Linked DNA regions of Salipiger abyssi. The protein of the gene in region 1 binds, or shares a complex with, the protein of each later gene. Links are inferred from orthologs where the notes say so. Each region holds a gene or a part of one and is shown on either strand. Other genes may lie near its edges. The genes, in order: Ga0080574_RS12175 and dapF.

Region 1 (14,626 bases):
CCTGCTTCTGCGGTCGCCGCGAGTTATTCCTTGAACTCTTGAATTCATCTCCATCCAAATTTCGGGGAGGGGTGGATGTCCAAAAGATCTTCGACAGCGCGCGAAAGGCCACGCTCGCGGCGATGAGCCCACCGAACTGACCAAACGTATTTCCTGTAAGCGGCAAGACCGATCCTGTATAGGGAATGAACTGCTCTATGACGGAGAGCAGTGCAGAGACTGCGGCGGCAAAGACAATCGCAACGGGCATTGGGCAGCTCCTAGAATCGAGGCGATAGTGAGGTGAGCGTGCCTCAAGTGTGTCACACTGGTGTGATAATTCTACAAAAAATAACAGTTTCTCTCACTCTTTGCGTCCTTCGCTCTGGGCGAAGTGTGTTTCTTGTGTCACGGGCATCATGGGCTTATACAATATATTGACGAAAAGAAGGTTTTGTGCCGATATATGGAGGACACGGAGTTTCTTGTGGAAAATACTTCTGGTGAAATTCTGTACAGTTCGTTACCGTTTCGAAAACGAGAGCAGGCTATGAACCAGAGCAAATCCTCAAGTGGAGTGACCCTACCGGGGCTACGAGAGAAGCTTTTTCAAGCGGGCGTGACGGTTACAGAGCTGTCTGACCGCGCTGAACTTTCGAGGCGGACCGTCTATCAGTTGTTTCATGGAAAACCAGTGAAGCAGGGTACTGCGGCAAAAGTTGTGAGAGCGCTAAAGGAGCTTGGAGGAAACACCTCAGAATATGAAGCATTGGTTGGCATGCAGCGGTTGCGCGAAGAGGGTGTAGACAATGTTGAGCAGCTGCCTGGTACCAAGAGGCAGCTGTCGGCGCGTGAAAATCTGTCAAAATCGCTCACATTGATTACGGAACTTCACACTGTTTTCGGCCTGCTGCTAAATGACGTTATTGAAGATTCTTCACGCCTTCCGAAATCGAGTGAGTGGGTTCGGGTGCAACACCTATTTGAGGAATGTGTAGGTAGGTACCAGAGAATTTCTGAGCTGCGTAAGTAGCAACACTTGCCAGACACTTGCTTCTCCACATCCCCCACCACACCTGCTAAACCGCCCCTGACCTGCCGTTCAGAAGGGCTCCTCCCATGACCACGCCGAAACCCGTTGTCCTGACCATCCTCGACGGATGGGGCCTCCGCGACGAGACCGCGTACAACGCCCCCAAACTCGCCAACACCCCCACCATGGACCGGCTCTACGCCAGCTGTCCGCATGCCACGCTGGTGACCTTCGGGCCGGATGTGGGGCTGCCCTCCGGGCAGATGGGGAACTCGGAAGTGGGCCATACCAATATTGGCGCCGGGCGCGTGGTGGCGATGGATCTGGGCCAGATCGACCTTGCCATCGAGGATGGCTCCTTCTTCGACAACGACGCGATCAAGGCGTTTGCGGCAAAGGTGAAGGACGCCAGCGGCACCGCGCATCTGATGGGCGTGGTCTCGGATGGCGGCGTGCACGGGCATATCGAGCATATCAAGGCGGCGGTGAAGATGATCACCGATCTGGGCTGCACCGTCGTCGTGCATGCCATCACCGACGGGCGCGACGTGGCGCCGAAGTCGGGTGAGGGTTTCGTCAAGGCGCTGGCCGAGAGCCTGCCCGAGGGTGCCAGCATCGGCACGGTGATCGGGCGCTACTACGCCATGGACCGCGACAACCGCTGGGAGCGGGTGGAACAGGCCTATGACGCGATGATCCTCGCCAAGGGCGAGACCGCGCCCGACCCGGTGACGGCGGTCTCCCAGAGCTATGCGCAGGACGTGACCGACGAATTCGTGTTGCCCACGGTGATCGGCGATTACAAAGGCGTGATGCCCGGTGACGGGCTCTTCTGTCTCAACTTCCGTGCCGACCGGGCGCGCGAGATCCTCAAGGCCATCGGCGCGCCGGGTTTCGACGGGTTCGAACGCGAGAAGCCCGAGCTGAGTGCGCTGCTCGGCATGGTCGAGTATTCCACCGATCACAACGCCTATATGGCCACCGCCTATCCCAAGCGCGAGATCGTCAACACGCTGGGCGAATGGGTGGCGAAACACGGGCTGAAACAGTTCCGCCTGGCGGAGACCGAGAAATACCCGCATGTGACCTTCTTCCTCAACGGCGGCAAGGAAACGCCGGAAGAGGGCGAGGACCGGTTCATGCCGAAATCGCCGAAAGTGGCGACCTACGATCTGCAACCGGAGATGTCCGAGCCGGAGGTGGCGGAGAAATTTATCGAGGCGATCGACAAGGGCTATGACCTCATCGTCACCAATTTCGCCAACCCCGACATGGTCGGCCATACCGGCGATCTCGACGCGGCGATCAAGGCCTGCGAGGCGGTCGATGACGGGCTCGGCAAGGTGGTGGCCGAGCTGGAGAAGGTCGGCGGCGCGATGATCGTGATCGCCGACCACGGCAATTGCGAGACGATGTGGGACGATGCGACCAACGGCCCGCACACCGCGCATACCACCAATCTCGTGCCGGTGATCCTGTTCGGCGGGCCCGAGGGCGCGCAACTCCATGACGGCCGGCTCGCCGATGTGGCGCCGACGCTCTTGCAGTTGATGAACCTGCCGCAGCCCGAGGAAATGACCGGGAAGAGCCTGATCTCCTCGTGAAACGGCTGGCGCTGATCCTGTCGCTGCTCGCCACGCCGGTCCTCGCGCAGGATTCGGCGGAGGCCGCGCGCGCCGCCGCCAAGGCGCTGGAAGAGGCCTCGGTGCAGCTCGACGAGGCAGAGAGCGCGCGCGACCGGGTGCGGGCGCTGACCCGCACGGTGCAGGCCTATGAGGCCGGGCTCGCCGCCATGCGCGAGGGGCTGCGCGACGCGGCCATCCGCGAGACCGAACTGTCGCGCCGGCTGCAAAGCCAGGAGGGCGAGATCGCGCAGTTACTGGGCGTGCTCTCCAGCATGGGCGGCAAGGCGGCACCGGCGGCGATGCTGCATCCGCAGGGGCCGGTGGGCGCCGCGCGAGCGGGAATGATGCTGGCCTCGGTGACGCCGGGGCTGACCGCCGAGGCGCAGCAACTGCGCGCCGATCTCGACGAGGTGAGCGCGCTGCGAGCGCTGCAACAGAGCGCGGCGGAGACGCTTCAGGAGGGGCTCTCCGGGGTGCAGCAGGCGCGCACCGAGCTCAGCCAGGCGGTGGCCGACCGCACCGACCTGCCCAGGCGCTTCACCGAGGATGCGGTGAAGACGGCGATCCTGATCTCCTCCACCGAGACGCTGGAGGGCTTTGCCAGCGGCCTTTCGGAGATCGCCGATAACGAGGTGCTGACCAACCTGCCGCCGATGGGCGACCGCAAGGGCACGCTGGAGCTGCCGGTGCAGGGCGAGATCCTGCGCCGTGCCGGCGAGACCGACGCGGCGGGGGTTGCCCGGCCGGGCATCGTGATCGCCACGCATCCGCGGGCGCTGGTCGCGGCCCCCACCGCGGCGACGGTGCGCTACAGCGGCCCGCTGCTCGATTACGGGCTGGTGACGATTCTCGAACCGCAACCGGATCTGCTCTTTGTCTTCGCCGGGCTCGACACGGTCTATGGCCGCGCCGGCGAAGTTTTGCCGGAAGGCAGCCCCGTCGGGCTGATGGGCGGCGGCGATGGGGACAATCCGTCACCATCTGTTGATGGGGGTGGCGCTGGACGCACGGAAACGCTCTATATAGAGGTCAGGCAGGGCGATGTACCCGTGGACCCGCTGACGTGGTTCGCAAGCGACAAGGGATGATATGGGCATGAACAAGTTTCTGATGGCCGCGCTGGGCGGCACGGTCGCCGGCGTTGTCGCGACCACGCAATTCGTGGGCCCGTTGCTGGCGCAGGAATCAGCGCGATCGACCTCCGTTTACGAACAGCTCGATCTTTTCGGCGACATCTTCGAGCGCATCCGCGCGCAATATGTCGAGGAGGTGGACGAGGGCGAGCTGATCGAGGCCGCGATCAACGGCATGCTCACCTCGCTCGATCCGCACTCCAGCTATCTGGCGCCGGACGATGCCGCCGATATGCGCGTGCAGACGCGTGGCGAGTTCGGCGGGCTTGGCATCGAGGTCACGCAGGAGGACGGGTTCGTCAAGGTGGTCTCGCCGATCGACGACACCCCCGCCGACGAGGCCGGGATCGAAGCGGGCGATTTCATCACCCATGTCGACGGCGAGTCGGTGCTGGGCATGACGCTCGACGAGGCGGTCGATCTGATGCGCGGGCCCGTGGGCTCGGAGATCCTCATCACCGTCGTGCGCGAGGGCGAGGAAGAGCCCTTCGAGGTCTCGATCATCCGCGACAAGATCAAGCTGACCGCCGCCCGCACCCGTCTCGAAGGCGACACGGTGGTGCTGCGCGTCACCACCTTCAACGACCAGACCTTCACTCAGATGTCCGAAGGGCTGGCCGAGCGTATCGAAGAGGCCGGCGGGCTCGATCAGATCAACGGCGTGGTACTCGACCTGCGCAACAACCCCGGCGGGTTGCTGACCCAGGCGATCAAGGTGTCCGACGCCTTCCTCGAAAAAGGCGAAATCGTCTCCACCCGTGGCCGCAACCTCGCCGAGGGCGAGCGCTACAACGCCTCCGAGGGCGATCTGAGCAGCGGCAAGCCGATGGTCGTGCTGATCAATGGCGGCTCCGCCTCCGCTTCCGAGATCGTCGCCGGTGCGCTTCAGGATCACCGTCGCGCGGTGGTCGTGGGCACCAAGAGCTTTGGCAAGGGCTCGGTCCAGACGGTGATGCCGGTGCGCGGCGACGGTGCCATGCGGCTGACAACGGCGCGCTATTACACGCCGTCGGGCCGCTCGATCCAGGCGCTGGGCGTCTCGCCCGACATCGTCGTCGAACAGCCCCGCGCCCGCCCCGAGAGCGAGGAAGACGACGTGCCCGCGAACCCGTTCACCCGCTCCGAGGCCGATCTGCGCGGCCGGCTCGACAATGACAGCCTGAGCGAGGAAGAGATCCGCCAGATCGAGGAAGACCGCGCCAAGGCCGAGGCCTCCGCCGCGCTGCGCGAAGAGGATTACCAGCTGGCCTATGCCATCGACATCCTCAAGGGTCTGAGCGTTCTCGAGACCGAGCAACAGCAATAAGCGCGAAGGGCGGGGCAGACCCCGCCCTTTTCCATTTTCCGCCAGCGATTTGACGAACAGGCCATGACCCCCGAAGAGATTGCCCGACTGCCCTATCGCCCCTGCGTGGGGGTGATGCTCGTGAATGCCGACAACGAGGTCTTTGTCGGCCAGCGCATCGACAGCGAAGAGCCCGCCTGGCAGATGCCCCAGGGCGGCGTCGACAAGGGCGAGGCGCCGCGCGACGCGGCGCTGCGCGAGCTCTGGGAAGAAACCGGTGTGCCCGCCGATCTGGTGACCGTGGAGGCGGAATCCGACGAGTGGTATCCCTATGAGCTGCCGCATCACATCGTGCCGCGCATCTGGAAAGGGCGCTACAAGGGGCAGGAGCAGAAATGGTTCCTGCTGCGCTTTCACGGCAGCGACGAGCAGGTGAATATCCGTACCGAGCATCCGGAGTTTTCCACCTGGCGCTGGCTGGCGCCCGACGAGGTGGTGAGCCAGATCGTGCCCTTCAAGCGGAGCGTCTATGAGAAGGTGCTGGCCGGGTTCCGGGATCACCTGTGATCCGGGCGCTTGGTCTGTCTTTGGCGCTGTCGGTCCTTGCGCAGCCCGCGCTGGCGCTGAGCTGCGCGCCCGCGAATGTCATCCAGGACTTCGCCAATGCCGCCGCCTCGCCGGACAACTGGGTCGTTGCCGACGGCGTGCTGAGCTTCGATCCGGCGCTGTTGCCGCCTTCAGGGCCGGACGGGGCAAAGAGCCCGGTCAGCTTTACGGCGCGGATCGCCGGGATGGGACTGGGACATGACGGGTTTACGATCCCCTTCGATTGGACGGTGACGGTGCAGCTCACCTGCGCGGCGCATTGGTGCGGCAGTATCGCGCCGGGCGACTATCTCGCGTTTCTGAAACAGGGCGCGCATGGCTACGAGATGATCGTGGGTCCGTGCCCCGCCTATGTGCACCGCGATCCGACCGCGGCGCAGAAGGCGGCGGTTCTGCGCTGTTTCAGGCAGGGCGACTGCGACTGACCATGCATCCCCCCGCCCCGGACTTGATCCGGGGCCTCTCCCTCGGGCCCCCTTGCTCCGTTCTGGTGGAGAGCATGAGGCCCCGGATCAAGTCCGGGGCGGGATCTTTTCGCCGATCCTACGTTACCGCAACGCGTCCAACACCCGCAGCGAGGCATACCCGTCCGGCACCGCGCCAGTGCTCTTCTGATATCCGCGCACGGCGTTGATGGTGAGCGGCCCGATCCGCCCGTCGATCTTTTCCGGATCGAACCCGGCCTCGCGCAGCCGCGTTTGCAGCTCCATCCGTTCGTCGAGCGTCAGCGCCCGGTCCTCGCGCGGCCAGCCGTGCCGGATCGGTCCGCCGCCCATGATCCGGTCGCCGAGATGGCCGACCCCGATCACATAGGCATCGGCGCTGTTGTAACGCTCGATCACCGCGAAATTCTCGAAGATCATGAAGGCCGCGCCCAGATGCCCGCCCGGCAGCAGGATCGAGGCCGGCCCGTGATCGGCCACCGGCTTGCCATCGGTGCCCGTCACCCCGAGCGCCGCCCAGTCCGACGGCGTCTTCTCGATCTCGCGATCGGCGAGCGTATAGTCGAACCCCTCCGGCAGCGTCACCTCGACACCCCATGGCATGCCCTTCTGCCAACCGTTTTCGCTCAGGTAATTCGCCGCCGAGGCCAGCGCGTCGGCGGGATCGTCCGACCAGATGTCGCGCCGCCCGTCGCCGTTCCAGTCCTCGGCCAGCGCCAGGAAGGACGAGGGCATGAACTGGGTATGCCCCATGGCGCCCGCCCAGGATCCCTTCATGTTCGCGGCCACCGTATCGCCGTTTTGCAGGATGGTCAGCGCGTCCAGCAACTGCCCTTCGAAGAAAGCCCCGCGCCGCGTGTCATAGGCCAGCGTCGCCAGCGACTGGATCACCGGATCGTCGCCGCGATAGGTGCCGAAGGCGCTCTCAAGCCCCCAGATCGCCAGCACCGCCTGCTTGTCGACGCCGTATTTCGCCTCGATCCGGTCGAGCAGCGCGCGGTGCTTCGCAAGCGCCTTTTTGCCCGCCGCGATCCGTGCCTCCGAGGCGGCGCTGTCTAGATAGACCCAGAGGGTCTTGGTGAATTCGTTCTGGTTGCGGTCGCGCTTCACCACCTCGGGGTCGTAGTCCACACCCCGGAACGCCGCGTCGAAGGTGCTGGCGGAAATGCCCTTCTCCAGCGCCCGGCCGCGGAACTCGGCGATCCAGTCGCGGAAGCCGGCGGCGCCCTTGACGCCCTGCGGCACCTGCGTGGCGCTGCCCTGCGTCGACAGGAAGGGCCGCGCGCTGGGGCGCAGCGATTCCTCCGGTGCGCCGTCGCCGGGGGCCGCCGCAACACCTGCCGCCCACAGGCTCATGAAAATGCTCAGGATCCGCGTTCTCATGGCGGTTGCTCCTCTGGTTGCCTCCGCCACAGGCTACCCCGAAAGCCGGTTTTTGCGAAGCGCCCAGACGCGGCGGGCGCGGTTTCCCGCCATCCGCGTGTGCGCCCGTACCGCAGATCCGGCGGCGCGGTCTTGCCAGGATCTCAGCGCTTCGTTGCCCGCTGCCGCGTGACCTTGCGCTTGACCTTGGCGTCCTTGCGCTTGGCCTTGACCTCCTTGCGCCGGGGTGGGCCGCCCGGTTTGCCCCGGCTGCCGGGCCGGCGCCCGCGCGAGGGCCGCCCGGTGCCGCGGCCCTTCGGCAGCTCGGCATCCTCCAGCTCGAGGATCTCCAGCCCGATGCCGCCGGTCACCGGCGCGGCATCGGTCAGCCGCACCCGCACGCGCTGGCCCAGCCCGATGATGACGCCGGTATCGGCGCCCATCAGCGTGCCGGCGTCGCGGTCGAAATGGAAATACTCGTTGCCCAGATTGCGGATCGGCACCAGCCCGTCGGCGCCGGTCTCGTCGAGCTTCACGAACACCCCGAACTTGGCGATGCCGCTGATGCGCCCGCCGAATTCCGCGCCGATCCGGTCGCTGAGATAGGCGGCGAGATAGCGGTCATTGGTGTCGCGCTCGGCCATCATGCTGCGGCGCTCGGTGTCGGAGATATGCTGCCCGATCTGCTCCAGCCGCTCGATCTCCTGCTCGGAGAGCCCGTCATCGCCCCAGCCATGCGCGGTGATCAGCCCGCGATGCACGATGAGGTCGGAATAGCGCCGGATCGGTGAGGTGAAATGCGCGTAATTCTGGAGCGCGAGGCCGAAATGGCCGAAATTCTTCGGCGAGTAATAGGCCTGGGTCATGCTGCGCAGCGTGGCGATATTGATCAGCTCCGCCTCTTCCTTGCCGGCGGCGTCATGCAGCAGCTTGTTGAGATGCGCGGTCTTCAGCACCTGCCCCTTGGCCAGCGTCAGACCCGCCGCGTCGGCGGTGTCGCGCAAGGATTCCAGCTTGTCGGCGGGCGGCTCCTCATGCACGCGGAAGAGCAGCGGCGTCTTTTTCGCGATCAGCGTTTCGGCGGCGGCGACATTGGCGAGGATCATGAACTCCTCGATCAGCTTGTGCGCGTCCAGCCGCTCGACGAAATTCACCGAGGTGACCTTGCCCTCGTCGCTCAGCACCACCTTGCGCTCGGGCAGCTCCAGATCCAGCGGCTGGCGCCTCTCTCGCGCGGCTTTCAGCGCGCCATAGGCGGCAAAGAGCGGCTTGATCACCGGGTCGAGCAGCGGGCCGGTCTTGTCGTTGGGCTCCCCATCGAACGCCGCCTGCACCTCCTGATAGGTCAGCGAGGCGGGCGAGCGCATGAGCCCGCGCACGAACCTGTGCGACTTCTTGTTGCCCTCGGCATCCACCACCATGCGCACGGCGATACAGGCGCGCGGCACACCTTCGTGCAGCGAGCAGAGATCGCCCGACAGCCGGTCGGGCAGCATCGGCACGACACGGTCGGGGAAATAGGAGGAGTTGCCGCGCGTCTTTGCCTCGCGGTCGAGCTTTGAGCCGGGCGTGACGTAATAGGCCACATCGGCGATGGCGACCCAGATGATATGGCCGCCCTCGTTCTTCGGGTCGTCGTCGGGCTCGGCGAAACAGGCGTCGTCATGATCGCGCGCGTCGGCCGGGTCGATGGTGACCAACGGCAGCTCGCGCAGATCGATGCGACCGCTCAGCCCCGCCGGCTTCTTGCTGTCGGCCTCTTCCAGCACGTCAGGCGGGAAATCGTCGGGAATGCCGTGCTGATGGATCGCGATGAGCGACACCGCCTTGGGCTCGGACGGGTCGCCCAGCCGCAGCACGATGCGCGCCTTGGGCAGCCCCATGCGCGTGGCGCGGGGGCCGGCCTGTTCGGCCTCGACAAGCTCGCCATCCTTGGCGCCGTGGGTGGCGTCGGGGCCGACGATCCATTCCTTGTCGGCGCCCTTGTCGATGGGCAGGATGCGCCCGCCCTCGGCATCCTTGCGGAAGATGCCCACCACCTTGCGCGGGCTGGCGCCGATGCGCCGGATCAGCCGCGCCTCATAGTTGTGATCCGCCTCGTGCACGACCTGAAGCCGCGCGAGGATGCGGTCGCCCTCGCCAAGCGCCGGATCGGTGGCGCGCGGCACAAAGAGCACCGTGGGTTCCACCCCCTCGCCATGCCATTCCAGCGGCTGGGCAAAGAGATCGCCATTGGCGTCCGGCGCCTTCATCTGCAACACGCTCACCGGCGGCAGCCGGTCGGGGTCGCGATAGGTCTTCTTGCGTTTTTCCAGATGGCCCTCGTGCTCGAGCTCCTTCAGCAGGCGCTTGAGGTCGATCCGCGCGGCGCCCTTGATCCCGAAGGCCTTGGCGATGTCGCGCTTGGAGGTCAGGGTCGGGTTCGCGGCGATCCAGTCGAGGATATCCGGTTTTGTCGGCAGTTTGCTCATGGCCCTGAGCTAGCACGCCGCCGCGCCGCCGTCATGGGCAAACTCGATACCGGCGGCGGCGCGGTGGCGCTTTTCGGCGGGTGCGTGGCGCGCCTCAGCCGCCCGGCGGGCTGCCGGGATCCTGATCGCCCGAGAGATGCAGCGGCACGGCGCGGCATATCTCCTTCAATGCGCCGCGCAGCCCCTCCTCCAGCGTCGGGTGATAGAAGGGCATGCTCAGCAGCTCCTCCGCCGTCAGCCCCTGCTGGATGGCCAGCGCCAGAAGGTGGCCCATGTGATCGGCGCCGGGGCAGAACAGATCGGCCCCGATCAGCCGCCCGCGCGGCGCGGCCGCATAGATCCGCGCGACGCCGGTATTCTCGTCATCGACGCGGGCGCGGCCCTGCGAGCTGTAATCGGCGGTGCCGATCTTGGCGCTCTCGTCCGGGCCCTGGCCGATGCTGACCAGCGGCGGCTCGGTGAAGGTCAGCGACAGCGGCACCCGGCGGTCGGAGCGCACCACCGCCGGATAGGCCACCGCGTTGCGCCCGGCGATGGCGCCCTCGTCCGAGGCTTCGTGCAGCACCGGGTGCATGGCGTTGGCGTCGCCCGCCATGAAGATCGGCGCCTCGCCGCATTGCATCGTCGCCTCCGAGACCTCGGGCATGCCCTTGTCGTTCAGCTTGAGCCCCGTCGCCTCCAGATTGAGCCCCTTCAGGTTCGGCGGGCGACCGGTGGCGACCAGCACCCTGTCGAAAAACTCCGACTGCCCGTCCCAGTCGATCCGCACCTTGCCCCCCTCTTCGGAGGGCTGCGGATCGCTGCCCAGATGCAGGGCCATCTCCTGCGCCATCGCGTCTTTCAGCGCGTCATGCACCCGCTCGCAGCGCATCTGCGCCAGCCGCTCCGCCCGGTCGAAGACCGCGACGCGCACGCCCAGCCGGGCCATGGCCTGCGCCAGTTCCAGCCCGATCACGCCCGCGCCGATCACCGCGAGGCTCTGCGGCAGGTCGTCGAGCTCGAACACCGTCTCGTTGGTCAGCGTCAGGTCGCCGAGCGCGCGATAGGGGCCGGGCACCATCGGGGCCGAGCCGGTGGCGATCACCACCGCCTTTGCCGAAACGCTGCGCCCGTCATCCAGCTCCAGCGTGGTGGCCGAGGTGAACCGCGCGCGGGCGCGGATGCAGGTGCCCTCGGGCAGCCGGTCAAAGCCCTTGCGGGTGCCGGCGACAAAGCGGTCGCGTTCTTCGCGGACCCGCTTCATCACCGCGCGCCCGTCGACCGAGACCGGCCCGGTGCCGATGCCGAACACCCCGGCCTTGCGCGCGCCATGCGCCGCCCGGCCCGCCGCGATCAGCAGCTTGGAGGGCATGCAGCCCACGGTGGCGCAGGTTGTGCCGGCGAATTCCGGGTCGATGAGCAGGGTGCGCGCGCCGTGTTTGCGCGCGTTGTGTTCGGCGGAAATGCCGGCGGTCCCGGCCCCGATCACCGCCACGTCACAGGTCAGATCGGCCATGATGTCCTCTTTTCCCTATCAGTTAGCGGCAGAGTGCCCCGCGACAACGGCGCCGGAAACGGCAAAGGCGCCCTGTCGCCTGCGACAGGAAGACCCAGGCGGCGGCTCAGACGGTGAAATAGTCGCGCAGGATCCGCGTGTAGATCGCCTTGAGCTGGCGGATCTGCTCCACGGGGACGGATTCATCGATCTGGTGCATGGTCTTGCCCACGAGGCCGAATTCCACCACCGGGCAGTGATCCTTGACGAAGCGCGCATCCGAGGTGCCGCCGGTGGTCGACAGCTCGGGCCGGCGCCCGGTTTCCGCCTCCACCGCGCCGGAGACCAGATCCGAGAGCGGCCCGGGCGGGGTGAGAAAGCTCTCGCCCGAGATCTTGATTGCGACCTCGGTTGTGGTGCCGAATTCCGCATCGAGTTTTGCCGCCTCGGCTGTCAGCCAGTCGCTGAGCCCGGCGCCGGTATGGGCATCGTTGAAGCGGATATTGACCGTGCCGCGCGTCTGCGCCGGGATCACGTTGGTGGCCGGGTTGCCGGTGTCGATGGTCACCACCGCCAGCGTCGAGGCGTCGAAATGCGCGGTGCCCTCGTCGAGCGGGTGCGAGGCGAGCCGGTCCATCAGCCGCGCCATGGCGGGCATCGGGTTCAGCGCGCGATGCGGATAGGCGGCATGGCCCTGCCGCCCGGTCACGGTGAACCAGGCGTTCATCGAGCCGCGCCGCCCGATCTTGATCATCTCGCCCATCTCGCTGGGGCAGGTGGGCTCGCCCACCAGGCAGACCGACATGCGCTCGCCCTCGGTCTCCATCCAGTCGAGCAGCGCCACGGTGCCGTCCACCGCGTCGCCCTCCTCGTCGCCGGTGATCGCCAGCACGAGGGCGCCGTCGGGCGGCGTGTCACGGACGAAATCCACCGCCGCCGCCGCAAAGGCCGCGACGCCCGATTTCATATCGGTGGCGCCGCGCCCGTAGAGGATGCCGTCGCGGATCTCGGCACCGAAGGGATCGGCGCTCCAGGCGGCCAGATCGCCGACCGGCACCACATCGGTGTGGCCGTTGAAGCCGAAGCTCTTCGCATGGCCCTTGTCGCCCCAGCGCGCAAAGAGATTGGCGATGCCGCCCCGGTCGACCCGCGTGCAGACAAAGCCCGCCCCCTCCAGAAGCGTCTGAAGCAAGCTCAGCGCGCCGCCCTCCTCGGGGGTGACCGAGGGGCAGCGGATCAGGTCTGCGGTCAGTTGAACGGGGTCGGTTGCGGTCATCTGGTCTGTCTCCGAAAGCTGTGATGCGATGGCTACCCCGCCACGCGGCGAAGGGCAAATGTCATGAAACCCCGCGCAGCCAAGCCCCGCCCCCTTACGCGAGGGGAAGGGGTGTGCTACCAATAGGTTAATAAAGAACAGGCAGAGCAAGCCGCTGGCATGTCCCGCAGGAGCGAGGAGCAGGGTCGCGGAGAACAGGGCACCGGGAACACCGCATGAGCTGGATCGCCATCGCGGGCGGCGAGCGCCGCTGGACCGACGAGCGCGTTTTCGACGCCGCTCTGCGCCCGCGCGACCAGCTGCTGTCGCGCGGCTCGCTGCTGATCGAGACGCGGCTGTCTGCGGAGGGAAAGCCGCAGACCCTGCTGTCTTACGAGCGCAGCCATCCCTGGCCGGGGGCGCTGTCGTTGCAGGCGCTGCCCGGCGGCAGCATCGTGCTGATTGTCAGCCAGGGCGCCGATGTGTTCCACACCCTGCTGGAGTATCCGGCGGATGCGCGCACCGATGTGCTGCGGGTCACCTATAGCTGGGACTCGACGCAGCGCTGGGGCCGGCTGGCGCTGGAACGGCCGGAAAGCGACACCGTGGCATTGCGCGAGACCCCGCCCCCGCCGCCGCTGGTGCTGGAGGATATCCACACCATGGTGCGGCGCCCGCAGCTCTGCCGGACCGATCCCGATGTGGTGTATTTCGCGGTCTCCGACGAGATCGAGCCGGTCGGGCCGATGCCGGCGCTGCTGGGCGATATTCCGGTGGCCACGCCGCAGGGGGCGCGGCAGGTCAGGGATCTGCGCTGCGGCGACACCGTGCAGACCCGCGACAGCGGCGTCGTGCCGGTGCTGCACCGCGCCAGCCGTTTGGTGCCGGCGCTGGGCTCGTTCCGGCCCATAAGGCTGCGCGCGCCCTATCTGGGCCTGCGCCGCGACATCGTGGTGACGCCGCATCAGCGACTGGTGATCGGTGGCTCCGAGGTCGAATACATCTTCGGTCGCGAGGCGGTGCTGGTGCCGGCGCTGAGCCTGGTCAACGGCTTTGCCGCCGTCGAGGAAGACGGCCCGCTGACGATGCGCTATCACAATCTGCTGCTGCCCACGCATGACGCCTTCATCGCCGCCGGCGCGGCGCTGGAAAGCCTCTATGTCGGGCGCCTGCGCCGCTATCGCGACCGGGTCGCCGCCTCGGTGCTGGCGGAGTGTCCGTCGGGGCTTTTGCCCGAGCAGCACCGGGCGGGTTATCAGGTGCTCGGACCCTTCGAGGCGATCACGCTCGCCGAGGCGCGGGCGGCCTAGCCTTCGTTGAAGAACGGCGTGATTTGCGCCACGATCACCGAGTTTTCCTCCAGCGCGCGCGCCATGAGCTCCTGCTCGTCCGCCTCGATCTCGTGCCCCTGGGCGCGGCGCTCCTCTTCGGTGCCGTAGCCGGTCACATCGAGCGGCGACAGCTCTGCCTGTTTCAGGATCGCCACGGTCTCGCGCACGGCCTCGGCCTCGTCGACGCCGCTGGCATAGCACATCAGAGCCGCGCCGGTGGCGCCCTCGGGTAGCCCGTCGCCCGCCTTGCGGCCGACCTCGACCAACAGGGTGTAGACGCGCTGCTTGGATGGTTTCTTTGCCGCCATGGCCGTGTCTCCCGCGATTGCGGGCGGGATGCGGCAGGGGGCGGGTACTGTCAAGCCCCGCTCAGCCGGCAAAGAGCTCCACCGCCACCGCGCAGCCATAGACCGCCATCATCAGCACGCTTTCGATGCCGATCCGTGCCGGGCCCCGGCGCTGGCGCAGGATCAGCCCGCCGAGCAGGATCGCGGTCATCAGCATGCCCGTGGCCAGCCAGTAGAGATCGGTCATGCCCACCGCCTGAAAGATCGAGCCGTCGCGATAGGCGATGTCGGAGAAGACCAGGAACAGCGTGTCGAAGGTGTTGCCGCCGATGATCCCGCCCA
Region 2 (14,501 bases), 620 kb from region 1 along the record:
GGCGCGCGCCCGCCTTTCCGAGACCAAACGCGACGGCCAGCCGACCATCGGCATGGTCTCGCTGGGCTGCCCCAAGGCGCTGGTCGACAGCGAGCGCATCCTCACCCGGCTGCGCGCCGAGGGCTATGGCATCTCGCCCGATTACAGCGGCGCCGACGCGGTGATCGTGAACACCTGCGGCTTTCTCGACAGCGCCAAGGCGGAAAGCCTTGAGGCCATCGGCGAGGCGCTGAACGAGAATGGCCGGGTGATCGTCACCGGCTGTCTGGGCGCCGAGCCCGACTATATCACCGGCGTGCATCCCAAGGTGCTGGCCGTCACCGGCCCGCATCAATACGAGCAGGTGCTGGACGCGGTGCATGGCGCGGTGCCGCCCGCGCCCGACCCCTTCGTCGATCTGCTGCCGTCGAGCGGGGTCAAGCTGACGCCGCGCCATTACAGCTATCTCAAGATCTCCGAAGGCTGCAATCACGCCTGCAAGTTCTGCATCATCCCCGACATGCGCGGCAAGCTCGCATCAAGGCCCGCAAAGGCAGTGCTGCGCGAGGCGGAAAAGCTGGTCGAGGCCGGGGTGAAAGAGCTGCTGGTGATCAGCCAGGACACCAGTGCCTATGGCACCGACTGGAAGGACCGCGCCGACAAGTTCCCGATCCTGCCGCTGGCGCGCGAACTGGGCAGCCTCGGCGCCTGGGTGCGGATGCATTACGTCTATCCCTATCCGCATGTGCGCGACCTGGTGCCGATGATGGCCGAGGGGCTGGTTCTGCCCTATCTGGATATCCCGTTCCAGCATGCCCATCCCGACACGCTGCGCCGCATGGCGCGGCCGGCGGCGGCGGCCAGGACACTGGACGAGATCGCCGCCTGGCGCGCCGCCTGTCCCGAGATCGTGCTGCGCTCGACCTTCATCGTCGGCTATCCCGGCGAGACCGAGGCGGAATTCCAGACTCTGCTCGACTGGCTCGACGAGGCGCAGCTCGACCGGGTGGGTTGCTTTCAATACGAGAATGTCGCCGGTGCCCGCTCGAACGCGCTGCCCGATCATGTGGCGCCCGAGCTCAAGCAGGAGCGCTGGGAGCGCTTCATGGAAAAGGCGCAGGAGATTTCCGAGGCCAAGCTCGCCGCCAAGGTCGGCAAGCGGCTGGAGGTGATCGTGGATCTGGTCGAGGACGACGCCGCCACCTGCCGGACCATGGCCGATGCGCCCGAGATCGACGGCAATCTCTTTATCGACGAGGGTCACGAGGCGCTGAGCCCCGGCGATATCGTCACCGTCGAGGTGGACGAGGCGGGAGAATACGACCTTTGGGGGCGTTTGATCCACGGCTGAGCGCGCGACGACGTCGCGACCGATTCTTTACCGCCGAGTCAAAAAAAGCGACGTGACTGCGTCGTGCCCTGTCGATTCTTGCAGTTTCGCCGCGCGGGAAAGGCCTAAATCGAGGCGTGCGTGTTTTTGGCTGCTCATCGCTAACGGACAAAAATCTAAATTTGTGTTAAAATAGTGGCGTTCGGTCGGGCCAGCAGGGAAGAGCCATTACCGGTTCGCATGATCCGGCCGCGCCGGGGGAAAGCCGTTTTGCGGTTGTGCCGAGAGGCGGTTTTCCCGCTGCGTGTCCTTGTTTCATCCTTTCGGGGGGAAGTGGTTTTACGAAGCTTTTCAGATCCTTGAGAATGCTCCTCTGAGAAGGGGAGCATTCTTTTTGTGTGGTGCCGGAGTGGCGAAGCGTGCGCTCCAGCTTAGAGCACGACGGTGCGCAGCATGGCACCGCCATCGTCCATCTCGATCAGGGTCTGCGCCTCGCCGTCGCCGGGGCGGTTGAGCGGATCCGGCAGTACGCCGAGCGACATGGCCAGCGCCGCCAGTTCCGCGCGCGAGGTCATGCCGGTGTTCTGCGACAGGGCGTGCATCCTCTGCCGCACCGCCGAGATCGAGACGCCCAGCCGGTCGGCGATCTGCTTGTCCTGAAGCCCGTCTCCGAGCAGCTCGAGCAGTTCAAGCTGTTTCGGCGTGATGCGGTTGCGTTGGGCGAATTCACGGCCGAAATGGTAGAGATAGCGCTGATGCCCGGTCAGGGCGGCGGTGGTCAGCGTCCAGCCATGGGCGTTGATGATAGTCAGCATGTCGCGGCGGGAATGATCGCCGGAAAAGCTGATGAGCGCGCTTTGCGGCGGCGCATTGCAGCGCAGCGGGATCGAATAGCCGGCGCGGATGCCGCGCCGTGCGGCCTCGCGCAGGATCTCGAGGCGCTGCTTGGGCACCTGCTTGTATTCGTCGGCGAATTCGAGCCCGATCGCGAGGGGGGTGAGATTGTTCATCGCGTGGCTGCGAAAATACGACCAGCGCAGCATTTCAGGATCTTCGTAGTAGCGATTGACCCAGGAGGCGTCGTAAGAGGTGCGGATGAAACGGGTCTTTTTCCAGCCGTGCCAGGAGCTTGCCGAGATAAAGTCGACGTATGGGAGCTGAAGCTCGCGACCCAGCGTGACAAGCAGGCGCCAGACCTGGCGCGAGGTCTCAGTGGTTTCGAGCCGCAGCAAGAACCGCTGCAAGAGCTCGGGCACATGCCCTTCCGCCGCAGTCAGGGGGCGGGTCTGGGGGGATTTTCCAGGCGGTTTCATGTTCGGGATGGCGCGACGGGCGGTCCGCTCCGCGGGCACGGACGCTTGCCGCCGGGATGCCTCCGCAACGTTTTGTCCGGTCTTTTCAAATAACGACTAAGAAACGACATCCCAAATGCTGCCTGCGTATTGGACCCGGCCAAAAACGGCGGGAAGCTTTGCTATCATGTCCCATTAGCCAAGCCTGAGGCAAATGTTATTCCGCCGCGGGTGGTGGGGCTCTGCGTCGCGAGATGCGCTGCGAGGCCGGCGAGGTGGCCCGAGCAGGATATCTTTTGCCCGCTTCGCAGGCCGCGCCGGCTTGCGTGTCCGCGCCGCCTGCGGCATGGAACGGCGCCATGGCCAAGCTCTATTTTCACTACTCGACAATGAATGCGGGCAAGTCGACGCTGCTCTTGCAGGCGGCTCATAACTATGGCGAGCGCGGAATGGAGGTCTATCTGCTGACCGCGCGGCTCGACACGCGGGCCGGCGAAGGCCGGATCGGCTCACGCATCGGACTGGGGCGCGAGGCGGATACCTTCACGGCGGAGGACGATCTCTTTGCCCGGATCGAGGCGCAGGCCTCGGGTCGGAATCTCGCCTGCATCTTTGTCGATGAGGCGCAGTTCCTGACCGAGCCTCAGGTCTGGCAGCTGGCGCGCGTGGCCGACGATCTGAACATTCCGGTCATGGCCTACGGGCTGCGTGTGGATTTTCGCGGGCAGCTTTTCCCCGGCTCGGCGGTGTTGCTGGCGCTGGCCGATACGCTGCGCGAGGTGCGCACGATCTGCCATTGCGGGCGCAAGGCGACGATGGTGATCCGCCAGGACGCGCAGGGCCGGGCGGTGATGGATGGCGATCAGGTGCAGATCGGCGGCAACGAGACCTATGTCTCGCTCTGCCGCCGGCACTGGCGCGAGGCGATGGGCGAGCGGGCGCCGGAATAGGGCGATCAGCCGCGCCGGGGCAGGATCTGTTGCGCGATGCCGGCAAAGATCAGATAGACCGACGTCGCCACCAGCCCCCAATGCGCCCAGCTTTCAGGGTGGAAATCCACCCAGGCCGCCCAGCCGGCGAAAAACGTCCAGGCCAGCGCGACGGGCAGAGACACCACGCGCCAGCGCTCGGTGCGCACCGGGTGGATGAATTTCAGCGGCAGGAACATCGCAACCGCCAGCAGCGCGACGAGCGACAGGATCACCCAGAAATTCGGCTGAATCGCAAAGAGCACCAGCACCAGCATGTTCCAGCAGCCCGGGAAGCCGTGAAAGGAATTGTCCTCGGTCTTCATCCGGCTGTCGGCGAAATAGAGCGCGCTGGCAAAGGTGATGAGGATGATCGCCAGCCAGCCGGTCCAGCCCGGCAGTAGCCCGGAATGAAACAGCGCGAAGGCCGGGATGAACACATAGGTCAGGTAGTCGATGATCAGGTCGAGCACCACGCCGTCGAAGCGCGGCGCGTTGGTCTTGACGTCGTATTTCCGCGCCAGTGGCCCGTCGAGCCCGTCGACAAAGAAGGCGACCACCAGCCAGAGGAACATCACCGACCATTGCCCCTGCGCGGCGGCCAGCAGCGCGAGCATGGCAAAGACCGCTCCGGTGGCGGTGAAAAGGTGAACGAGCAGAGCTTGCGAGGCGCGTGTCATCAGCGTGTCATGCCGTATCCGGACGCTGACCGCAAACCGAACCTGCGGATTTGCGGCAGATCCGGCAAGCATGTCCCGCCCCGGGCTTGATCCGGGGCCTCAGCGACGATGTCCAAGGCAGGAGGCCCCGGATCAGGTCCGGGGCGGGCTCCGCATGAGCGCGGCGAGCGCGGTCAGCTCCTGGCCGAAGCCGGTCTCCAGCGCCGCGCCGGCGGCCCGGCGCGCCTCGTCGGGCTTGTTCTGGCTCAGCTTCCAGGTGCTGTCGATCTGCTCGATTTCCAGCCGGAAGGGCAGGATCATGCGCATCAGCTTGCCCTTGGCCTCGTCCGAGAGCTTGTCCATCGTCCAGGGCGCCTTGGGCAGCCGGGCCTCATAGGCGGCGGATTGCGCCGCCAGCAGCGGTTCCAGCGCCTCCTGCGGCAGCGGCACCAGCCGCCCGGTCAGATGCACCGCGACATAGTTCCAGGTCGGCACCTGATCGGGGCCCATCCCGTACCAGTCCGGCGAGACATAGCCGTCCGGCCCACCGACCGCGAGCCGCGCCGGCAGCGCCTCGCGTGCCGCGCGGGTGATCGGGTTGGAGCGCACCAGATGCAGATCCGCGTGGCTGCCATCCTCGGAGAGCAGAAACGGCACATGGCTCAGCAGCGGCGCGCCCTCGGTCGAGACGGCCAGCGTGCCAAAGGCCCGCTCACGGACCAGCCGCAGGCTCTCGGCCTCTTCGGTGCGGCGGAAGATCGGGTTGGGATGCATTTCGACCTCTCGGTTGTCGGGAGAGCTGGAACTAGCTGGAAAAGAACATCGAGCGAGCTTGAACCGGTCGAGCCATCGCCGCAAGGATCCGGTCTGCATTCTCCTTGGGCGGCGCCCTGCCGTCGAGTTCGAGATCGTAGCGCAGTCCGGCATGGATGCGCGCCGCGTCCTCGACGGCACTGCCCTGACGGCGGTCACCGCGCGCAACCTCGCGCCGCGCCAGCTCCTCCGGTGGTGTGAAAACGCCGACGAAGAGCAGGTCGTGGCCCGCCAGAAGATCCTGCAACCTGCCATGCCATCCCGACGTGTCGAGGATATGCTCGACGATCATGTCGCAGCCGCTCTCGGCAAAGCCTGCAAAGCTGCGGTGCAGCCCCTCGAACACCGCGTCCCGGATCTTCGTCCAGTCCCCGCGCGCGGCAGGCGGTAAGGCACCACCGTCGCGCAACGTGTCGAAGGAGAGCCGCAGGAAGGGGAAAGGCGCGCGGGTTTGCAGGGCCTTGGCGAGAGTTGTCTTGCCGCTGCTCGAAGCCCCGTGCAGCAGGACGATCCGGCTCATGCCACCAGTCGCTGGCCGTTCTGGCCGGTGATCGTGGCCGTCACGATGCTGCCCTCGGTCTGGGGCGCGGTCAGCGTCACCTCGGTGAACTGCTCGGTGCGGCCCATATCCGGCGCTTCCATGAGGATGCGGTGGCTCTTGCCCTGCTGTGCCGCCAGATGCCGCGCCACGGCGGCCTCTCCGGCGGCACGCAGCCGGGCGGCGCGCGCCTTGATCGTTGCACCGTCCACCTTGTTGGGGATCTTCGCGGCGGGGGTGCCGGGGCGCGAGGAATAGGGGAAGACATGCAGCCAGGTCAGGTCGCACTCCTCGACCAGCTTCAGCGAATTGTCGAAATGCGCCTCGGTCTCGGTCGGGAAGCCCGCGATGATATCAGCGCCGAAGGTCATCTCGGGGCGCAGCCGCCGTGCCTCCTCGCAGAAGCGGATGGCGTCGTCGCGCAGATGCCGGCGCTTCATGCGCTTCAGGATCAGGTCGTCGCCATGTTGCAGGCTGAGATGCAGATGCGGCATCAGGCGCGACTCGGTGGCGATGGCCATCATCAGATTCTCGTCCGCCTCGATGCTGTCGATCGACGAGATCCGCAGGCGCGGCACATCGGTCAGCTTCAGGATGCGCATGACGAGATCGCCCAGCCTCGGCGTGCCCGGGAGGTCGGCGCCCCAGGAGGTCAGATCGACCCCGGTCAGTACCACCTCGTTATAGCCCTGCTGAACCAGCCGCTTGATCTGGTCCACCACGACGCCCGCAGGCACAGAGCGCGAATTGCCCCGGCCATAGGGGATGATGCAGAAGGTACAGCGGTGGTCGCAGCCGTTCTGCACCTGCACATAGGCGCGGCTACGGGTGCCGAACCCGTCGATCAGATGCTCCGCCGTCTCGGTCACCGACATGATGTCGTTGACCTGCACGCGCTCGGTCTCGCCGATAAAGCCGTTCGACAGCCCCGCCCAGGTGTCCGGCGCCATCTTTTCGCTGTTGCCGATGACCGCGTCGACCTCGTCCATCTGCGCAAAGCTGTCGGGGTCGATCTGCGCCGCGCAGCCGGTGACGATGACGCGGGCCTCGGGGTTTTCCCGCCGCAGCCGCCGGATCTCCTGCCGCGCCTTGCGCACCGCCTCCGCCGTCACCGCGCAGGTGTTGATCACAACCGCGTCGCCGACGCCGGCCTCTTCGGCCAGCGCCTTCATCGCCTCGGTCTCGTAGGCGTTGAGCCGGCAGCCCAGCGTGGTGAATTTCGGCGCGCTCATTCTACCGCCTCCAGCCAGGCGCGCGAGAACACGCCGTCGAAGACATGCGCCGTGCCGCCGGTCATCCAGACACCATCCTCGCTCCAGTCGATCTGCAATGTGCCGCCATCAAGCTCGACGGTCACCTTGCGTCCCGTGAGCCCCCTGCGTGCAGCGGCCACGGCGGTGGCGCAGGACGATGAGCCCGAGGCCAGGGTCACGCCCACGCCGCGCTCCCAGACGCGCATGCGCAGGTGGTCCGGGCCGATGAGGCTCGCGACCTGCACATTGGTGCGTTCGGGGTAAAGCGGGTGATGTTCGTGCCCCGGCCCGAAGGCGTCCAGATCCACCGCCTCGGCATCCTCGACAAAGAAGGTGCAATGCGGGTTGCCCATGCCGGTGGCGGTCGGGGCGCCCTCGATGGGCAGCTCCAGCGTGTCCATCTCGCGGGCGAGCGGAATCTCGTCCCAGCGCAGTTGCGGCTGGCCCATATTCACCGACGTCAGCCCGTTACCCGCGTCCTCGGCGAGCAGCGTGCCGCGCTCGGTGACCAGTTCCAGCCGCGCGCGCCCGGTCTCATCCATCAGGAACCGCGCGATACAGCGGGTGGCATTGCCGCAGGCGCCGGCGGTGGAGCCGTCGGCATTGTAGAAGGTGAGTCGCGCATCGCCTTCGCCGCGCTCGATCAGGGCAAGCTGATCGAAGCCCACCCCGCGATGCCGGTCAGCGATGGCGCGGGCCAGGGCTGGGGTGACCTCGATGTTCCGGGCACGCCCGTCCAGCACGACAAAGTCGTTGCCGAGCCCATGCATTTTCATGAAGGGCAGTGTATCCGGGGCGTGTTCCATGGGCGGGCATATACGCCCGTTGCGAGAGCCTTTCCAGAGTTCGTGACGATTGGGTGAAGAAAAGCGTAAATCGGGGGTTGACCCTGCCCCGTGCTCTTTCTAGAAGCGCCCGCACAGTGGGCCGTTAGCTCAGTTGGTAGAGCAACTGACTTTTAATCAGTGGGTCGCAGGTTCGAATCCTGCACGGCTCACCACTGAACTATCTGTTTTTCTTTCCCTTTCGGAACGATGTCGGATGTGGCGAACCGCTTAGGAGGGCTCGCCAGATCTCATTCTCCGTTCGGCCGCGATGCCGGCTTTTCGAAGGCTGAGACGGCCAATCCCTCCCGTACCGCCGCGGCGTCCTGTGCCGGTCACGACCGGAATCCGGTGTGTTGTCGCGAGTCGCATCGCACAGGCCTCCCGAAACCCGTGAGACGATCCGCTGCTATTCTGGCGCCGCATGGAGGCGTTAAGCGCAGAGACTTCGTGCGGCCGGCGCCACTTTGCCGTGAGCGGGCCGGTCGTCTGGCGGATTCGCGCGAAGCGCTGCGTGCAGTCCGGGCGGTCCTCGACTAAGCACTGGGGCAACGCCGCGCAACATGGTGAAACACCCGATCGCAAAGGACCGACCATGACGAAAATCTATCTCGCCGGCCCCGATGTTTTCGCCCCAGATCCGCAGGCGCTCGGCATGCGCAAGAAGGCGCTTTGCGCGCAGCACGGGCTCGACGGGGTCTTTCCGATGGGGCTGGTGGCGCTCGACACATCGCGTGCCAAGCGGGATCAGGGGCTGCAAATCTTCGACGTGATGGAGCGCGCCCTGTCGGATTGCGACGCGATGATCGTCAACCTGACGCCGTTTCACGGCCCCAGCGTCGATGTGGGCACGGCGGTGGAGATCGGCTTCATGCGGGCGCAGAACAAGCCGATCTTTGCCTATTCCAACTCGGACGACCATTTCGCCGACCGCGTGTCGCGCTTCTGGCAGGGGGACGTGACGCGACGGGAGAACGGGGCCTTGCAGGGCGCGGACGGGATGGAGATCGAGGCGTTCGACATGTGCGACAACCTGATGGTGCATGGCAGCGTCGAGCGCTCGACCGGCGTGCTTGTCACGCGGGATGTGCCGCCGGGGGCCGTCTATGACGATCTAACCGCCTTCGAGGCCTGCGTGGCGCAGGCGGCGGCTTGGCTGGCGGAGCGCGCCGGCGGCTGAGCGACGGGTGCCAGCCACAGGCGCGGGGGCGGCGTCAGGAATGCGCCGCCTTGCTGTCCTCCGGCGCTTCGGCGCGGTCGAACATGCCGTAATCGCGTATAACGCTCGCGATCCGGATGCGGTAATCGTCGAAGATCCCCTGTCGCCCCTGCGACTGCGCGCTGCGATGGGCGCTGACCCTTCGCCAGTGCGCAAGTGCCGCCTCATCCTCGAAGAAGGACAGCGACAGAAGCTTGTTGGGGTTGCTCAGGCTCTGGAACCGCTCGACCGAGATGAAGCCCTCGATCTCCTCCAGAATCGGCCGCAGCCCGGCTGCGAGGTCGAGATAGTCCGCCCCGCGCCCCTCTGCCGGCTCGACCTCGAAAATCACCACGATCATTGCAGCGCTCCGGGGCCGTGCGGCGCAGAGGCGAGCTTGAGGAAGGTCCGGTCCTCGCGCAGCAGGAATTTCTCCTTCATGGCGAATTCGTAGCTTTCCCGGCCCAGAGGATCGGCGGCGAGCCGTGCGCGATAGGCCTCGTAGTCCGCGAGGCTCTCCAGATTGTAGATGCCGTAGGCCAGCGTGCTGGAGCCCTCATGCGGCGCGTAATAGCCGATCAGATCGGCGCCGCAGCGCGGGATCGCCTGGCCCCAGTTGCGGGCATATTGCTCGAACTGGGCCTTCTTGGTGGGGTCGATATGGTAGCGGATCACGCAGGTCAGCATGGCTGTCTCCTTGAGGTTTCTGTCCCCGGACTAGCAGATTGTCAGAGGTCTATGCTTCGATTAGGGTCGAACTATGAAAGAAGGTCCCGATATCGCCCGTATCGCCGCGCTGATTGGCGATCCCGCCCGCGCCAATATGCTGACCGCGCTGATGAGCGGCAAGGCGCTGACCGTCAGCGAGCTGGCGGAGGAGGCGGGAATCACCATCCAGACGGCCAGCTCGCACCTGTCGAAACTCGACCAGGGCGGGTTGCTGCGCCCGCGCAAGCAGGGGCGGCACAAGTATTTCTCGCTGGCCAGCGATCAGGTGGCGCATGTGCTTGAGGGGCTGATGGGGCTGGCCGCCGGGGCGGGGCATTTGCGCCGGCGCACCGGGCCGAAAGACGCCGAGCTGCGGCAGGCGCGGGTGTGCTACAACCATCTGGCGGGCGACATGGGCACGCAGATGTTCGACAGCCTGATTGCGGGCGGTCATCTGAGGCTCGACGGCGAGGATCTCAGCCTGACCGAGACGGGGGCCGGGCTGGTGACCGATCTCGGAATCGACCTCGGCGCGCTGCAAAAGGGGCAGGCGGCGCTCTGCCGGGAATGCCTCGACTGGAGCGAGCGCCGCTCGCATCTGGCGGGAAGCTTGGGCCGCGCGCTGCTGAGCCGGTTCGAAGACCTGTCCTGGGCGCGGCGTGACCAGAAAACCCGCGTGGTTACCTTTTCACCCAGCGGTTTCCGGGCGTTCGAGCGGCTCTTCGGTTCCGGCTGAGCATCCGCTCACTCCGGGCGCAGACGGTCGAAACAGGCGCGGTCATACTCTTCGACGAGGGGCAGGGCGCGGGTCAGCAGCGCCTCGCCCTCCGCTGTCAGCGCCACCGGCTTGGCGCGTTGATCGGACTGCGCCGGCAGCCGCCGGATCAGCCCGTCCGTCTCCAGCCGTTTCGAGATCTGCGAGACATGCATCCGGTCGAGCCCGACAAGATCGACCACCGCCTGTTGCGTCACCTCGCGACCGTCCTGCGCCAGCCAGCCGAACACCGCGAGAATCGCGAATTGCGGCTGGGTCAGCCCGAGCGGCCGCAGCACGGCGTTGAGCCCGCGCTGCCATGCCATGAAGTCGCGCCACAGGATGAAACCGGGGCTGTCATGCGGCCCGGCATAGCGCGATGGCCAGTCAGCGGTCACGGGCGACGCCCTCTTCGCTGACGCGCTTCAGCCCCGCGAGCGTGTCCGGCAGGGTCCGGTCGATCCCGGCGCCGATCAGCCGCCGGAACAGGAAGGCGAGCGGGCCGGAGAATTGCACCCAATGCGTGGCGCGTGTTTGCCTGCCATTGCCGGTCAGCTCGTGGCCGAAGGTCATGCGGCAGAGCGGCAGCGTCCCCTCGATGGTGAAAGAGCGGTTCGGCGTCACATCGGTGACCCGGATCTTTGCCTTGGGGCCTTCGCGCGGTTGCAGCCAGCCCGTGGCGCCGGTGCGCAGTTCCGGCAGGCCGACCGCTTTGGTCTCGCCGTCCCAGACCGGCCAGAGCTCCGGGTCCGCGTAGAGCGCAAAGACCGTCGTTGCAGGCGCCTCAATCTCGACCGTGTGTTCTATACGCATGCGAGTCGTCCATAAATGATAAATGCATTTACTAAATGGCGAATCCCGCACGCTAACGCAAGCGGTCATCGACGCAGGGGGGCACCCCGGGACGCGCCTCAATCCACCTCGCGTGCGGCGATGCGTGCGCCGTCGGTCAGCCCGGCCGCCGGGTAGAGCACCACGCTGTCATTCTCCGAAAGCCCGGAGAGAAGCTGTGCCGCGCTGCCATTGCCCGGCCCCAGCGTCACCGGGGTCTGCACCGCGCGACCGTTCTCCGCCCGGAACACCGCCCAGCCCGCACCGTCGCGGAACAGCGCGCTTTGCGGCACGCGCAGGGTGTCGGCCTCTTCCCAGACCACGATCCGTGTCACCACGCGATAGCCATGGCCCAGCGTCGCGCGCGCCTCTTCCGGGCCGGAGAACCGCACGGTCACGTCGACCCGCTGCTCCTCGACCCCCAGCGCCGAGACCTTGGTCTCGCCCAGCGGCGCGATGCGGGTGACCTCGCCCGCCAGCGCCGTCTCGCCGCCCCAGTCGTCGATCATCACCCGGTCGCCGAGGCTCACCTGCACCGCATCCGAAGAGATCAGATCGACGATCACCTCAAGATCGCCCGTCACGTCGCCCACCTCCAGCACCGCCGTGCCCGCCGGCAGGATGGTCTCGCTCTGTTGCAGCACCTGGAGGATGCGGCCCGAGACCGGCGAGACCAGCGGGATATCCGAGGCGTGATCGCCCGCCACCGCCGCTGCCAGGCCGATATCGTCGAAGCTGATGAGCTGGGCGCGGGCATTGGCAAGCTCCGCCTCGCGCATCGACACCGCCGCGCGTGCCGTCTCCAGCCGCGCCGTGGCCGCCCGCGCCTCGGAGCGCGAGCGGTCGAGCGCGGCGGTGCTCACCGTGCCGCTGCGGGCCAGCGTCTCGTCGCGCTCGTATTGCGATTGCGACAGTTCGGCATCGGCGGCGGCGACATTGACCTCGGCCTCCGCCACCTTGAGCGCCGCGCGCGCCGCATCGACCGCCGCCGAGGCCTGCTCGCGGGTGCGGATATCCAGCGCGTCGGGGTTGGTGGGGCGCATATGCGCCACCGCCTGGCCCTGGGTGACCGCATCGCCGGCCACCGCCCGCACGCGCAGCAGCCGGCCCGCGACGGGGGTGGAGACCACATAGACATCGTGCACCTGCGTGCGGCCTTCCTCGTCGATGGTGACGGTCAGCGGGCCGCGTGTGACCGCGCCCAGATCGACCAGCGTGGCGCGCGGCCAGAAGGCGGCCACCAGCGCGCCGCCCAGCAGCAACGCGAGCAGGGTCCACAGGATCAGGCGGGTGCGGTTGCGGGTGTCTGCCATATCGTCAATCCCGTGTCTTGAGCGCCGTGACCAGATCGGCCCGGTCGACATCGCGTTTTACCAGAAGCCCGGAAATCGCCGCCCCCGCGAGCACCACCAGCGCGGCATTGCCGAAGGTGGCGGGCTGGAAGACCACCGTAACGGTGTAAAGCTCCGAGGAATAGGCGGCTGCGAGGATATGCGCAAAGCCCGCGCCGAGTGCCGCGCCGAAGGGCAGGGCGAGCAGCGTCACCAGCCCCAGCTCGCCCAGCAGCACATAGGCCGCCTCGCCGCGCGAAAAGCCGATCACCCGCAGCGAGGCGAGATCGCGGGACCGCTCGGCCAGCGCGATGCGGGCGGCGTTGTAGACGATGCCGAAGGTGATGATGAAGGCCACCGCCGACATGATGAAGCGCGACCAGCCCGCGCCCTCGTTCATCATCCGCTCGAAGGCCTCGCGGCTGTCCTGCTTGAGCGCCACACCCGCCACCGTGGGCAGCCCCTTGAGCCAGACATAGACCTTGTCCGCCCGCGCCTCGTCGAGCCGCAGTGCCGCGCCGGTGATGCGCCCCGGTTCCCCCAGCGCCGCGTTGATGCCGTCGAGCGCCATATAGGCGGGCGCGCCCATCACCGTGTCCGAGATCCCCATCACCGGCAGCTCCAGCACCGGCTGCGCGCCCTCGCGCACCTCGGCTGTCAGGGTCTGGCCGGTCTCCAGCTTCAGCTTGGCGGCAAGCGCGCTGCTCAGGACAAGCCCCTCGCGGCGCATGTGGATCGGCTCCAGATCCGGGGTCAGGGCACGGTTCAGGACGGGGCTTTCCGGCAGGCCGGTGATGCTGCCGCGATGGGTCTGCCGCCCGTTGCGCAGGATCACCGCCACGTCGCGCCGGCCCTCCACCCGCTCGATGCCGGGATGGCTGGCCAGCTCGAACAGCACCTTGTCCGAGACCGCATGGGTGAAGGTCACGGCGGCCTCCGAGCGGTCCATCACCTCGAAATTCAGCGCGATGGCGTGGTTGAAACTGCTCTGGATGGTGATCATCCCCACCGAGAGCGCCATGCCGAAGGTGATGCCGACGATGGCCCCCGCCATGCGGAACGGCGTGCGGGTGAAGCGGCGCAGCACCATGCGGCTGGGCTGGTCGAGCCAGCTTGTCAGCCCGCGCCAGCGCCCGGCGCGGGAATAATCGGCAGGGGCGGGCGGGCGCATCGCCTCTGCCGGGTCGAGCGCAAAGATACGCCGCAGCACGATGGCGCCGCCCGCCGTGGCTGCCAGCACGCTGACCGCGATGCCGATGGCAAAGGAGGCCGGATCGAGCCGGAAGACGAGGAAGGGAAACTTGAAGAAATTCAGGTAGAGCTGCACCATGGCGCGCCCCGCCAGAATACCGAAAAGACAGCCCATCAGCGCGCCCAGAAGGGCGATGGCCAGCACCAGCTTCAGGTAATGCCCGCCGATTTCGCCCGACCGGTAACCGAAGGCCTTAAGGAGCCCGATCTCTTCGCGCTCGGCCTGTACCATGCGGGCGATCACGATGTTCAGCAGAAAGGCCGCCACGGCCATGAAGATCGGCGGGATCGAGGCGGCGCTGTCGCGCAGCCCGTCGATTTCCTCAGACACGAAGCGGTTGGAGAACATGTCCTCGCGCCCATAGGCGCCGGTGGAGCCGTAAGGTTCCAGCACCCGGTCCACCGCATCTGTCACCGGCTGCGCGCCGGCGCCGCGCGCCAGCCCGATCAGCAGCTCGTTGAAGGCGCCGTCCATGTCGAAGGCCGCCGCCATCGCGGCGGGCGACAGCCATAGCACGCCGAAGCGGGCGTCGTCGGGGATGCCCTCGCCGGGGGCGGCGCTGTAGAGGAATTCCGGCGCGCGGGCGAGCCCGGTGATGCGGAAGCTGTGCCGCGCGCCGTTCATCGTGGCCTCCAGCGTATCGCCGGGGCGAAGCCCATGGGCGGCGGCGAAACTGTCGAGCAGCACCGCCTCCTCGGGCTTGCCGCGCTCGAAGAGCCGCCCCGCCTCCAGCCGGATCGCGTTCAGCGCCGGATCGCCGTCATAGGGCAG

What was found.
Region 2: the proteins of Ga0080574_RS12175 (region 1) and dapF are in contact, whole or in part, in a solved structure (PDB 5YGU), measured with the Escherichia coli proteins. The link is inferred for Salipiger abyssi from one-to-one orthologs.

The regions. Positions count from the first base shown.
Region 1 is NZ_CP015093.1:1,779,189-1,793,814, forward strand. The notes cover bases 3,969-6,880. They hold Ga0080574_RS12175 (RNA pyrophosphohydrolase), read left to right. Parts: upstream 3,969-5,139; coding sequence 5,140-5,622; downstream 5,623-6,880. Other genes in these bases: Ga0080574_RS12170 (S41 family peptidase), read left to right, coding at 3,969-5,076; Ga0080574_RS12180 (hypothetical protein), read left to right, coding at 5,619-6,086; Ga0080574_RS12185 (lytic murein transglycosylase), read right to left, coding at 6,210-6,880. In the rest of the region: Ga0080574_RS12155 (hypothetical protein), read right to left, coding at 1-250; Ga0080574_RS25895 (hypothetical protein), read left to right, coding at 530-1,012; gpmI (2,3-bisphosphoglycerate-independent phosphoglycerate mutase), read left to right, coding at 1,099-2,616; Ga0080574_RS12165 (murein hydrolase activator EnvC family protein), read left to right, coding at 2,613-3,725; more of Ga0080574_RS12170, read left to right, coding at 3,733-3,968; more of Ga0080574_RS12185, read right to left, coding at 6,881-7,487; rnr (ribonuclease R), read right to left, coding at 7,631-9,937; Ga0080574_RS12195 (dihydrolipoyl dehydrogenase), read right to left, coding at 10,032-11,432; dapE (succinyl-diaminopimelate desuccinylase), read right to left, coding at 11,539-12,687; Ga0080574_RS12205 (Hint domain-containing protein), read left to right, coding at 12,903-13,976; Ga0080574_RS12210 (DUF8846 family protein), read right to left, coding at 13,973-14,305; Ga0080574_RS12215 (sodium:calcium antiporter), read right to left, coding at 14,367-14,626. UniProt on the Escherichia coli protein: Master regulator of 5'-end-dependent mRNA decay.
Region 2 is NZ_CP015093.1:2,393,587-2,408,087, forward strand. What follows is about bases 5,724-8,510. They hold dapF (diaminopimelate epimerase), read right to left. Parts: upstream 7,639-8,510; coding sequence 6,808-7,638; downstream 5,724-6,807. Other genes in these bases: mtaB (tRNA (N(6)-L-threonylcarbamoyladenosine(37)-C(2))-methylthiotransferase MtaB), read right to left, coding at 5,724-6,811; Ga0080574_RS15160 (nucleoside 2-deoxyribosyltransferase), read left to right, coding at 8,252-8,510. Also shown: 30S ribosomal protein S12 methylthiotransferase RimO, read left to right, coding at 1-1,330; Ga0080574_RS15120 (autoinducer binding domain-containing protein), read right to left, coding at 1,741-2,565; Ga0080574_RS15125 (thymidine kinase), read left to right, coding at 2,961-3,551; Ga0080574_RS15130 (CDP-alcohol phosphatidyltransferase family protein), read right to left, coding at 3,557-4,249; Ga0080574_RS15135 (FMN-binding negative transcriptional regulator), read right to left, coding at 4,382-5,002; Ga0080574_RS15140 (chloramphenicol phosphotransferase CPT family protein), read right to left, coding at 5,034-5,561; more of mtaB, read right to left, coding at 5,558-5,723; more of Ga0080574_RS15160, read left to right, coding at 8,511-8,836; Ga0080574_RS15165 (antibiotic biosynthesis monooxygenase family protein), read right to left, coding at 8,871-9,215; Ga0080574_RS15170 (NIPSNAP family protein), read right to left, coding at 9,212-9,541; Ga0080574_RS15175 (ArsR/SmtB family transcription factor), read left to right, coding at 9,615-10,298; Ga0080574_RS15180 (MarR family winged helix-turn-helix transcriptional regulator), read right to left, coding at 10,307-10,714; Ga0080574_RS15185 (SRPBCC family protein), read right to left, coding at 10,704-11,129; Ga0080574_RS15190 (efflux RND transporter periplasmic adaptor subunit), read right to left, coding at 11,228-12,460; Ga0080574_RS15195 (ABC transporter permease), read right to left, coding at 12,465-14,501. UniProt on the Escherichia coli protein: Involved in the succinylase branch of the L-lysine biosynthesis and in the biosynthesis of the pentapeptide incorporated in the peptidoglycan moiety. Catalyzes the stereoinversion of LL-2,6-diaminopimelate (L,L-DAP) to meso-diaminopimelate (meso-DAP).